2 linked regions of the Candidatus Finniella inopinata genome follow. Each later gene encodes a partner of the first gene's protein in a complex. Links are inferred from orthologs where the notes say so. Each region holds a gene or a part of one and is shown in the gene's direction. Other genes may lie near its edges.

Region 1 (5,571 bases):
ATTGCAAGAGGGGATGTTTTTCACGATTGAACCCATGATTAATGCCGGCAAACCCGGTGTGAAGGTTTTGGAAGACGGATGGACGGCCGTAACCAAGGATAAGTCTTTATCGGCCCAATTCGAACATAGCCTGGCCGTCACGTCCAATGGTTATGAAATTTTTACGGTTAGTGGTTAAAACATATGTCCGTTAAGCTGCCCCCTTATGTCGTGATTAACGATCCGAATTGTCCAAACAAAGAGGTTTTGGAAACCCCTGCCAAGGCCTTTACCTTTCCTCTGACAAAAGAAGATTTAGCAATAATCAAAATCTTAGAAGCGAAGTACGACGCAGAGGAAAACTGTTCTGGGCTGGCCGCCCCTCAAATTGGGTTCTCTAAGCAGGCAATTGTTTTCGCCCTTAGCGATGATCCAGATTTAAAAAAATGGCGCCCCGACATCAGCGATACGATGCCAAAGACCCTTTGGTTGAACCCCAGTTATGAACCTGTTGGGGATGATAAACACATCGACTATGAAGGGTGTTTTTCGGTAGCTGATGTGGCTGGTCCTGTGGCCCGTTATAAAACAATAAAATATGCGGCTTATTCAAAAGAGGGCACCAAAATTGAAGGCGTTGCTCATGGTTTCTTGGCGCGCGTTATGCAACATGAAATTGACCACATTCGGGGTATTTTGTACACACAGTATGTCCCGGATGGAAAATTGTTGCCCGTGGAAGAATATCGTCGCATGCGCGTAGAAGCTATGGAAAAAGGAATAGCCCCTTCATGACATCAACTGTCTTATCACTGGTTCCTCAACAAACTCAGCTGGCCCCCATCGCTGAAACGATTTTGCATAACGTCGAGGCCGAACAGGCTTTGTTGGGTGCTTTATTGTTGAACAATAATTCCTTGGAACATGTCAGTGATTTCTTGCGCCCCGACCATTTTTCCCACGCCGTTCATGGACAGATTTACGAATCCATTCAACGCCTGATCGATCGAGGGCAAATTGCCGACCCCATCACCTTAAAAGATATTTTTCACCAAAATGAACATTTGGCCACGGTTGGAGGAGCCAGCTATTTAATTGATTTAGCAAACTCGGTTGTGTCCATCATCAGTGCGGCTGATTATGGTCGCCTGATTTATGATTTATATTTAAGGCGCCAACTGATCAACCTAAGCCATGAAACCGTACAAGAGGTGCGCAATTTTGACATGGAAGCCACCGCTGTCCAGCATATTGAATCGGCGGAGAAGAAACTTTATGACCTAGCAACAACAGGTCAAGCAGGTGGAAATGCCATCAGCTTTCGAGAGGCCTTAACACAAGCCATTGAAACAGCCGAAATTGCTTACAAGCGCGACAGTCATATCGTGGGTGTCACCACAGGCTTCATTGATCTTGATAAATGGTTGGGTGGATTGCACCCTTCTGACTTGTTGATTTTGGCGGGACGACCTTCTATGGGAAAAACAGCCCTTGCCACCAACATTGCTTTTAATGCAGCCCTTTGTTTTGCCCAAAACAACCAGGACGGAACGCCCGTTGCCTTCTTCTCGTTAGAAATGTCTGCCGAACAACTAGCCACCCGTATTTTATCCAGCGAATCGAAAGTGTCTTCTGATAAAATCCGCCGCGGTGAAATACGCAGCGAAGATTTCCCAAAATTTGTTGAAATTAGCCGATCGATTCATAACACCCCTTTGTTTATTGACGACACGGCAGGGCTTAGCATTATGGCTTTACGCAATCGAGCCAGACGCCTTAAACGCCAACACAATATCGGGCTGATCGTCATCGACTATTTGCAATTATTGGAAAGCAGCAATAAACGAAGTGGTGACAACCGTGTTCAAGAAATTTCTGAAATTACCCGTTCTTTAAAGGGTATTGCCAAAGAATTAAATGTGCCCGTACTGGCCTTATCACAGCTTTCCCGTGCCGTTGAGCAGCGCGATGACAAACGTCCCCAGCTGTCTGATTTGCGTGAATCAGGGTCTATTGAGCAAGACGCTGATGTGGTCATGTTTGTCTATCGCGAGGAGTATTATGAAAGCCGCAAGCAACCACCAGAGGGAACCGAGAAGCATTTGGAATGGCAAAAACGTATGGATGGAGTTTACAACAAAGCCGAAGTCATTATCGCCAAGCAACGTCACGGCCCTATCGGTACCGTGAAATTATTCTTTGATGGTAAGTTGACACGCTTCGGTAATTTAGAGAATATGTAGGTACGTAAAGTTTGTTAGTTCCCGTAGCTCAGCCGGATAGAGCGCAAGATTCCTAATCTTGAGGCCGTGGGTTCGAATCCCGCCGGGGACGCCAATTTATATCGTAAGTTTTAAAAAACCATACCCAATTCAAATCATTTTTCGGCATTCCTCTCATCATCACGAGGAGCTATTGCTCCGTGGTGATCCATGTATTTTCCTGGATGGCCACGCCCCTAAAGGGGCTCGCCATGACGGGTAGAAATGGGGAAATGGTTTGAATTTGGTATATAGGGTTTCAATGTCAGGGAAAGTCGTTTATAAGCATAGCTAATAGCAGGTAGTACTGAACAGAGGAGTAACTTATGAGTATCCTTGGAAGTTTAAGCCGCGAACAAAAGGAAGCCGTTGGTCTTTTACAGATTGGCACCTTTCTCGAGTATTTTGACCTAATGCTGTATGTTCATATGGCTGTCTTGCTCAATGATATCTTCTTCCCCAAAACCGATCCCCACACAGCCGCTTTGATTGCTGCGTTTGCTTTTTGTTCAACGTATATTTTGAGACCATTCGGTGCAATTTTATTTGGATGGATAGGAGATAATATAGGTCGCAAAACCACCGTTATTTTGACAACCATGATGATGTCCTTAAGTTGCGTTATCATGGCTAATTTGCCAACCTATGAACAAATTGGGATTACCGCTGCTTTGATCGTAACGGTTTGCCGTATTATTCAAGGCCTGTCGTCTATGGGTGAGGTTATGGGCGCAAAAATTTATATCACCGAGATTACCAAGCCCCCAGAACAATATTCTGCGGTCCTTCTTATCACATTAGCCTCTTCTTGTGGTGCGATGACAGCCCTTGGTTTATCTTCTCTTGTTAACAGTACAGGAATAAGTTGGCGTACGGGTTTTTGGGCCGGTGCAGGCATTGCTGTGATAGGTTCCATAGCCAGAACAAGATTGAGAGAAACACCAGAGTTTGTTGATATGAAACGGAAAAAAAAGATAGAAATTGAAAAAAAGCATGTGAGCAAAAAAAACAAAGAAATTCTTTTCAAAGAAGTGGAAAGTCGACTCTATAAATCAAAAACTAGGGCGTGTCATCAATTAAGCCAAATAGCCGCAGCAACCAAATGTATGGCTCCCAGGAAGTTTCGAGCTGTTTTATCATATCGAGTGGCTATGGCTCTGTATTGTTTAAGTTTGGCGAAGAAGTTTTCGATGAGGTGCCGGGCCTTGTAGAGGTCTTTATCATACGAACAAGGGTTGATCCTATTCTTTTTTGGGGGAATGACCGCCTCACATCCTTTCTCTTCAAGTTTTTTTCTCATACGTTCGTCTGCGTCATAAGCCTTGTCAGCTAAGACGGCACCAGCTTGCGTAAGGTTATCTATTAAGGCATCGGCACCTTCTAAATCGTGATCTTGTCCGGCTGTTAAATAAAACCCTGTTGGATTTCCCAACGCATCACAGGTGGCATGAATTTTGGTGCTTAATCCTCCTTTGCTTCGTCCAATCGCTTGGTCAGCTGAGAATTCTTTTTTTTAGCACCAGCACTGTGCTGATGAGCACGCACTATACTTGAATCAATCATAGCGTATTCATTGTCAGCATCTTGGCTTAATAGCTCAAAAATTTTCTTCCACACACCTGATTGGCTCCACCTCGAATGGCGTAGATGAATAACTCTAAAATCCCCAAAACGTTCCGGTAAATCACGCCACGGAATTCCAGCTCGATATCGATATAGAACGGCTTCTATAAATAGGCGATTGTCTTTTGCTGTTGCACCAACATATCCTTCCCTTCCAGGTAGCATACCCTTAATGCGATCCCATTGATCATCCCGTAATGCGTAGCGTCTCACCGAAAAAAACCTCGTAAAATTTTTCTCAATTAAAACAGAAATCTATGACTTATTCAATTGATGACACGCCCTAATAAAAAAGATTTTGCGGCCTATTTCTTTTTAGAGTGTAGCAATCCTTTCTGTTTTTATTTATATTACATATATTTTTCCCCAATATTAAAATCTTTTGGTTATAGTTCACCGGATATAATTTCTCACAATTTCCTTTTATCAATTATTGATTGTCTCGTTGTTTTTCCTTTAATTTATTTGGTAAAAATTTTTAACCCTATAAAAATATTAAAGTTTCAAGCTATAGTTCTTCTTTTAATAGTTGTCTCTTTACCTATTTTTGCCATGTATTTGAATTCCGGTCGTCAGGTGTTTTTGTTTCAAGCAATACTTTTTCCTTTTTCTCTCTCAGGAGTGGCAGTTGCTTCTCCAATTTTTATCAAAAGATTTAATGTGGACAGGAGGTTTACTACAACAACGATTGGTTATGCCCTGGCTCGTTCTTTTATGTATGTTGTCACTGCTTTTGGTCTTGTATATTTAACAGAATGGATTGGTCACAGCGGTGTATGTGTTATTGGTTTGCCATTAATGTTTGCCTGCTTTTGGAGTATTCGCCATTTTGAAAAGCTAGAAGGCTTGCGGCCTCACAAATCGTTTGTTCCCATAAACGATGAAGTTCACAGCCAAGCTGCGTAACAGTTTTATGGAGATTTAAGGTGAACAATAATCCACAACCCAGAGAAGGTCTAAGCTTTGAAGCGCGTTTTATGGCGGCAGTGATTCTGCTTATGGTCGTTCTCGTTTTGATCATAGTCAGTCCGAAATTATGCAGCGGCTTTAATTAGAACCTGCCGTAGTCATCGCCAAAACGGACGATATCATCTTCCCCCAAATAGGGGCCTGATTGAACTTCTATAAGCTCTAGAGGAATCTTTCCAGGGTTTTCAAGGCGGTGTTTGGTACCACAGGGTATGTAAATCGATTGATTTTCAAAGACCATCAATTCTTCTTCGCCACGAGTCACTTTGGCTGTGCCACTGACAACGATCCAATGTTCAGCCCTGTGGTGATGCATCTGCAAAGATAGTTTCTGTCCAGGCTTAACCGTAATATGCTTTACTTGGAACCGTTCGCCTTTATCAACGCTTTTGAATGATCCCCATGGCCTTTCCTCGGCAGAATGGGATCGGGTGTGGGGACGCTCTGAAAGTTTCAACGTATCCACGATATGTTTAACGTCTTGAGAGGCTGCCTGAGAGGCCACAAGTATCGCATCCTGCGATTCCACAACAATGACCCCTTCCAACCCCACAACCGTTACCAGGCGCCCTTCGGACCGAATATAAGACTGACTAACATTATGGGTGACCACATCGCCCAGGATGGTGTTGCCATCCTTATCGCGGTTGTCGACTTCCCACAAAGCTTGCCAGCTACCAAGATCATTCCAGTTAACCGTAAGGGGGGCGACTCTGACATTACTGGCCTGTTCCATAAT
Region 2 (5,464 bases), on another replicon or contig:
AAATATTTTATTTGATTAATTTGAATATATTCTTAAGGTTTTAAAAGAGGGTTCCTGAAAATGCTAAAGTTTAAGATAAAAAAGTTACACCTTCCGCTTCTTGTATCTGCTTTCGTTATTGCGTTTAATACAGGCGTTTACGCATCGGCGGCAGCGTCCAGTAGCTTAGAGGGACAAGTGGATGTGCAAGAAGGTTCAATAAATGCATTGATTAAGCTGACTGAATTTTCGAAGGATTCTAGTGAATTAACCTCTGTTCAGTTATATGGGTTGCTAAAGGATGCTAGAAAAATAGAAGGGTGGAATTACTACAAGGCTGATTGCCTGAATAGAGTCATGTTCAAGGCTGTTGGTATGTCATACAATACTTCTACAAATGAAGCCGCATTTAAGGGACAACCTAGGCCTGATCTCATTCGAACCATTATAAAAAGCGGAGAATACGACCCTTTCTCAGAATATGCTGTTGGCGACGATCGAACAAGAATACAGGAACCCAAAACATTATATCGCATCATTGCCGCTGCATACATTATGGCGCCTGATCTTTCCAAGCCTCAATTTGATGGTTTATGCGAGATTATGGCAGTAATGCTTAGTGCCATTGAAGATAAGGTAGTATTTGATCATATTTTAGATAAAAGCATAATTTTAAAGGAAATTAAAGATAATGCCCCCACGATTTTGATGGGGAAGTATAATTTTGTGAAACCTGGCAAGGTTGATGAATTAACGCGCCTAAGACAAATCATTTTAGACAAATATGAAGAATTAGAAGCGAAAGATAGGCGCGCATCAGCCAGCATGAAAGCGGACGCAGTTGCGTATCATCAGGCGGCAGCCTCTAATCATGACAGCATAAACCAATACCTTTCCGTTGGAAGAGGCACCTGGCAAAAAGAGGGTGAATAAGTTTATTGCTACTCAGAAAACACCATGCAATATAAGTCATTGACTTACGTAGGTCATTGACCTATACATACATATATGGGTACAGAAACTAATAAATGGCTGACAATTGTTGAAACAGCTAGCTTTATGAAGCACGCTGAAGGAGTTTTGAAATCAGAAGAACTTGATGACTTAAAGCAAATTCTGGCCAGCACCCCTGACATCGGAGACGTTATCCCCCATTCCGGCGGCATAAGGAAGGTTAGAGTTTCTGCTCAACAAAAAGGTAAATCTGGAGGAGCACGTGTGATTTATTATTACCACAACAATAAATCCCCTCTCTTCTTTTTAGATGTGTAGTATGCAAAGTCTGAAAAAATAGATTTAAGCAAATCAGAATTAGGGATTCTTCGGGCACTAACCGAACAGTTTCGCAAGATTTATGGAGGCTAATATGGAAACGACAACTGGACAAAGACTTATTGACTCTCTTCAAGAAGCCTTAGATTACGCAAAAGGTAGCTCTACTAGGGAAGCCAAGGTGTCTCATGTTGAAAGGCTTAAGAAGATAGAAATCCCAGACCTTCTTAACGCCAAAGAAATAAGGGAACAGTTAAAAATGTCTCAAGCTGAATTTTCTGCACGGTTTGGAATCAATCTTAATACGTTAAGAAACTGGGAACATGGGCGTCGTGCGCCTGATTTGGCAACAAAATCCTATTTGTATGCTATTTCGCGTAATGCGGAGTTAGTGGAGAAAGCCTTACATTCTTAAGCGAACCAAATTTCCCCAATGCTGGTCAATAAGTTTATTGAATTCTTATGTGAAATTCGCTAGTGTGCAGCATCGTCCCCTTCGTCTAGAGGCCTAGGACATCACCCTCTCACGGTGGGAACACGGGTTCGAATCCCGTAGGGGGCACCAGAATTAACAATACTTTCGGATAATTTTCCGGGGTTTTTTTGTAACCCCCGCGAAAGCGGGGGTCCAGTTGTGTTTTATAGATTCCCGCCTTCGCGGGAATGACATCCGTGATGTTACAACTTAATGTGATAAATCAGGAACAATGCGGCTGCGGTCGCGGTTACTTTGAACGACCAACACTCTTTGACCTGCACTCATTTTCGGCTCGGCCCCTTGGGTCAGGGTAATAACGTCACCTCGGTCAAGCTGGACTTGATATTCCACGCCCTCTTGTTCTGTCACTTTCCCTTGAATCAAATGACCAGCGCCAGCACCGGCCAGGCCACCTAACACACCCGTCACAACGCGGCCTTCTTTACCGCCGCCGATTTGCGAGCCTAATAAGGCGCCTGACAGACCACCAATGACCGAGCCAGCGCCAGGTTGGCTAGCATCCTGGGCATTAATCATAACAGGGCGAGCCGCCACGATAACACCCTTTTGGGTTTGACTGATTTCACCAGCGCCCTTGACGCTGTAGTCATTGCCGCCCAACTTAGGTGCACATCCAGTGCTGAGCAAAGCAGAAGCGATAACGGCTGAGGCTACAAGAATATTTTTCATCATTGCTTTCCATTTAGTAAAATTTTATATACCTGGCTATTATAGGCAAATTTTATGGGCGGTAGCAAAACTGTTTTAACCATTTCACGAGTGATCAGTATATAATCACAGGATGGAAGGACCAAGGAATGAGGAGAAAAAGCGATGACCCCAAAGTATGAAGAAGATTTTTATGGTTGGGTGACAGGCAACATAGCGTTTCTTAAACAAAAGAGGTTTGACGAAATGGACATAGAACATTTGATAGAGGAACTGGAGGATATGGGCAATAACAAAAAACACGCTTTGATTTCAAGGCTTGCTCAATTAATTTTCCATCTTCTTAAATGGCAATATCAACCAGATTTTAGGGGTCGCAGTTGGGAAGGTAGCATTAAAATGCAACGTATGGAATTAGAGGAGCTTCTTCAAGATAGCCCAAGTTTAAAAAGCAAAGTGACCGAAGGATTTTCTGTTGCCTATAAAAAAGCACAATTAATCATTCAAAAAGAAACGCCTATTGATCTAAAATTGATGCCTCAAATTTGCCCCTACACATTTGAGCAATGTTTAGATGACGAATTTTATCCTGATTGAAAAGTTGTTGTCTGGATTGCTAGGTCGCCTGCGGTTCCTGGTAATGACGTGTTATCGAAAGTAGTGTCATGACTGATTTATCGCTTTACACACAACAGATACGAGAGCGCGTCAACGTGTCTGAGGTGATTGGACGCGATGTCAAGCTTGCACGTAAAGGGCATGAATTCCATGGACTCTGTCCTTTCCATTCTGAAAAAAGCCCCTCTTTTACCGTTAATGACCACAAGGGTTTTTATCATTGTTTTGGATGCGGCGCCCACGGGGATGTTATTCAATATGTCATGCAACGACATAACCTGGATTTTAAGGCAACCATCCACCAGCTGGCTGAAACGGCGGGCATTACGATACAAGAGGTGGAGAGACAACCCGAAAAGGCTCCCCCTCCTGATTTGTATAAAATTTTGGAGTTTAGCTGTCAGTGGTTTGAGACAAGTCTTCAACAAAGCCGTGGAGAGGGGGCGCGTGAGTACCTGGCCCAGCGCGGGTTTAGTCAATCAACCCAAACCCAATTTCGCTTAGGCTTTGCCCCAGACCCAAAACAGGGCGGCGGGTCTTTGTCCCAGACCTTGACGCAAAAAGGATTTGATAAGGCCTTAATCTTAAAGGCAGGCGTTTTGATTCAAACAGATGATGGTGGGCGAATTTATGACCGGTTTCGTGGCCGGGTCATGTTTCCCATTTTCGATGTTAAAGGCCGTGTTCTTGCCTTTGGTGGCCGCATTATCGGATCAAAGGATCAAACGGCGGATCAGGCAAAATATATTAATTCCTCAGAGACCCCTCTTTTTCATAAAGGGCATGTTCTTTATAATTATCATCAAGCTTTTAAGCATATTAACAAAGATATCCCCCCCATTCTTGTGGAGGGGTATTGTGATGTCATATCATTGTATCAAGGCGGATTCACGACAGCCTTGGCTCCCCTTGGGACAGCCTTGACAGAGCAGCAGTTGAATTTATTGTGGCGCCGCCATCCTTCCCCGATTTTATGTTTTGATGGTGATCAGGCTGGTGTGCGTGCCTCTTTTCGGGCAATTGAGCGAGCGCTGCCGTTGCTAACGGCCGATAAAAGCCTCAAGATTTGTTATCTGCCTGCTGGCGAAGACCCAGACAGTTTTTTGAAGGCAAGGGGACCCTCTGCGTTTAAAGGGATGCTTGATCAATCTCTCAGCCTGATTGACAGCATGTGGACCAATATAATGAAAATACAGCCGGCAGAGGCCCTGTCAACCCCTGAAGGCAAGGCGAAGTTTAAGCGCCAGGTATTTGATTTGGTCAAAACAATTCAAGATCCAGACATGCGCAAGTTTTATGAATTGGATGTGACTGAGCGCCTGAATCGGTTGTGGTACCAAGAAAAACGTTTTTTACCTTCCCTGAAAAAGGGCAAACCTCAGGTGAATTTAGGATCTTTGCCTCTTCCCAGGATATCCGATAAAAAAAATACCCTAGCCCATAAAATATTATTGGCAACTTTGATTACGCACCCTACTTTATTGAAAGAGGTGTTCGAAAAGTTCGCGGGTCTTGAATTTCAAAAAGAAAGCTGGCAGAATATGAGGCAATGCATGCTAGACTATTCCCAAGAAAATTTACAGACTTTAAAAGACAAACTACATGAACTGGGATTTGCCTCAGAACTTGATGCGTTGTTTGACAAAGAACTGTTTTTGCACGCTCCATTTGCCATGCATGGCAGCGACCCAGACCTTGCCCTAGAGCGATGGCAAGATATTTGGCAACAAACAACATGGAAGCAAGCAGTAAAAAATGATCTTAAACAAGCGCAAGAAGACACAAAGAAATCTTTTGATGACCAATCTTGGCAAAAAATGAAGACGTTGAAAAACATCTTCCCGATTTGACCCGTTTTTAAGGAGTATACAAATCATTATGGCTATAAAGAACCCTAAAAAAATTGACATCCCTTCAACAGGAGCAGAGGCTGACATTCCTCTAATCGAACTGAGCAAAAGCAATTTGTCTTTAAAAAGACTTTTGGCAAAGGGTAAGGAAAGAGGTTACATCACCTATGACGAATTGAATGAGGCTTTGCCCCAAAACCAGCTCTCTTCTGACCAAATAGACGAATCAATGACCTTGATTGCCGAAATGGGCATTAACATTGTTGACAGTGACGAGGCGGAAGAAACATTTTTGTCAGGCGATTTAACGCCGCCTTTACCGACTTCAGAATTTGAATTTGACGAAAGCAACGAGGAATCTGAGGAAGAAGTTGCCGGTCGCACGGATGACCCTGTCCGCATGTATTTGCGCGAAATGGGCAACGTTGAATTATTGTCTCGTGAAGGGGAAATTGCCATCGCGAAGCGCATCGAGGCAGGCTATCAAACCATGATTGGCGGTCTTTGCGAAAGCCCTGTTACGGCTCAGGTTTTGAATCATTGGAGAGAAAATCTAGAACAGGGTCGCTTGTCATTGCGTGACTTAATAATTATAGAT

The links. The genes of interacting proteins can lie anywhere in the genome.
Region 2: the proteins of EQU50_RS00545 (region 1) and dnaG are in contact, whole or in part, in a crystal structure (PDB 2R6A), measured with the Geobacillus stearothermophilus proteins. The link is inferred for Candidatus Finniella inopinata from one-to-one orthologs. Residues at the interface, in WP_033016901.1 of Geobacillus stearothermophilus: Ser13, Glu15, Ala16, Gln18, Glu91, Leu92, Asp94, Ala95, Val96, Pro97, Thr98, Ala99, Ala100, Asn101, Tyr104, Tyr105, Ile108; in WP_049624496.1 of Geobacillus stearothermophilus: Lys456, Leu457, Leu458, Pro459, Ala460, Asn463, Ala464, Leu467, Leu535, Leu536, Ile537, Ala538, Gln544, Glu545, Asp548, Tyr549, His552.

Annotation. Positions count from the first base shown.
Region 1 is NZ_SCFB01000001.1:98,992-104,562, reverse strand. What follows is about bases 1-2,996. They hold EQU50_RS00545 (replicative DNA helicase), read left to right. Parts: upstream 1-770; coding sequence 771-2,222; downstream 2,223-2,996. Other genes in these bases: EQU50_RS00550 (peptide deformylase), read left to right, coding at 184-774; map (type I methionyl aminopeptidase), read left to right, coding at 1-178. Also shown: EQU50_RS00525 (MFS transporter), read left to right, coding at 4,134-4,769; EQU50_RS00520 (mannose-1-phosphate guanylyltransferase/mannose-6-phosphate isomerase), read right to left, coding at 4,915-5,571. UniProt on the Escherichia coli protein: The main replicative DNA helicase, it participates in initiation and elongation during chromosome replication. Travels ahead of the DNA replisome, separating dsDNA into templates for DNA synthesis.
Region 2 is NZ_SCFB01000006.1:111,172-116,635, reverse strand. What follows is about bases 2,576-5,464. They hold dnaG (DNA primase), read left to right. Parts: upstream 2,576-3,063; coding sequence 3,064-4,866; downstream 4,867-5,464. Other genes in these bases: rpoD (RNA polymerase sigma factor RpoD), read left to right, coding at 4,895-5,464; EQU50_RS05495 (DUF29 domain-containing protein), read left to right, coding at 2,576-2,995. Outside these bases: EQU50_RS05520 (hypothetical protein), read left to right, coding at 61-912; EQU50_RS05515 (hypothetical protein), read left to right, coding at 988-1,251; EQU50_RS05510 (helix-turn-helix domain-containing protein), read left to right, coding at 1,346-1,666; EQU50_RS05500 (outer membrane lipoprotein), read right to left, coding at 1,937-2,422; more of EQU50_RS05495, read left to right, coding at 2,564-2,575. UniProt on the Escherichia coli protein: RNA polymerase that catalyzes the synthesis of short RNA molecules used as primers for DNA polymerase during DNA replication.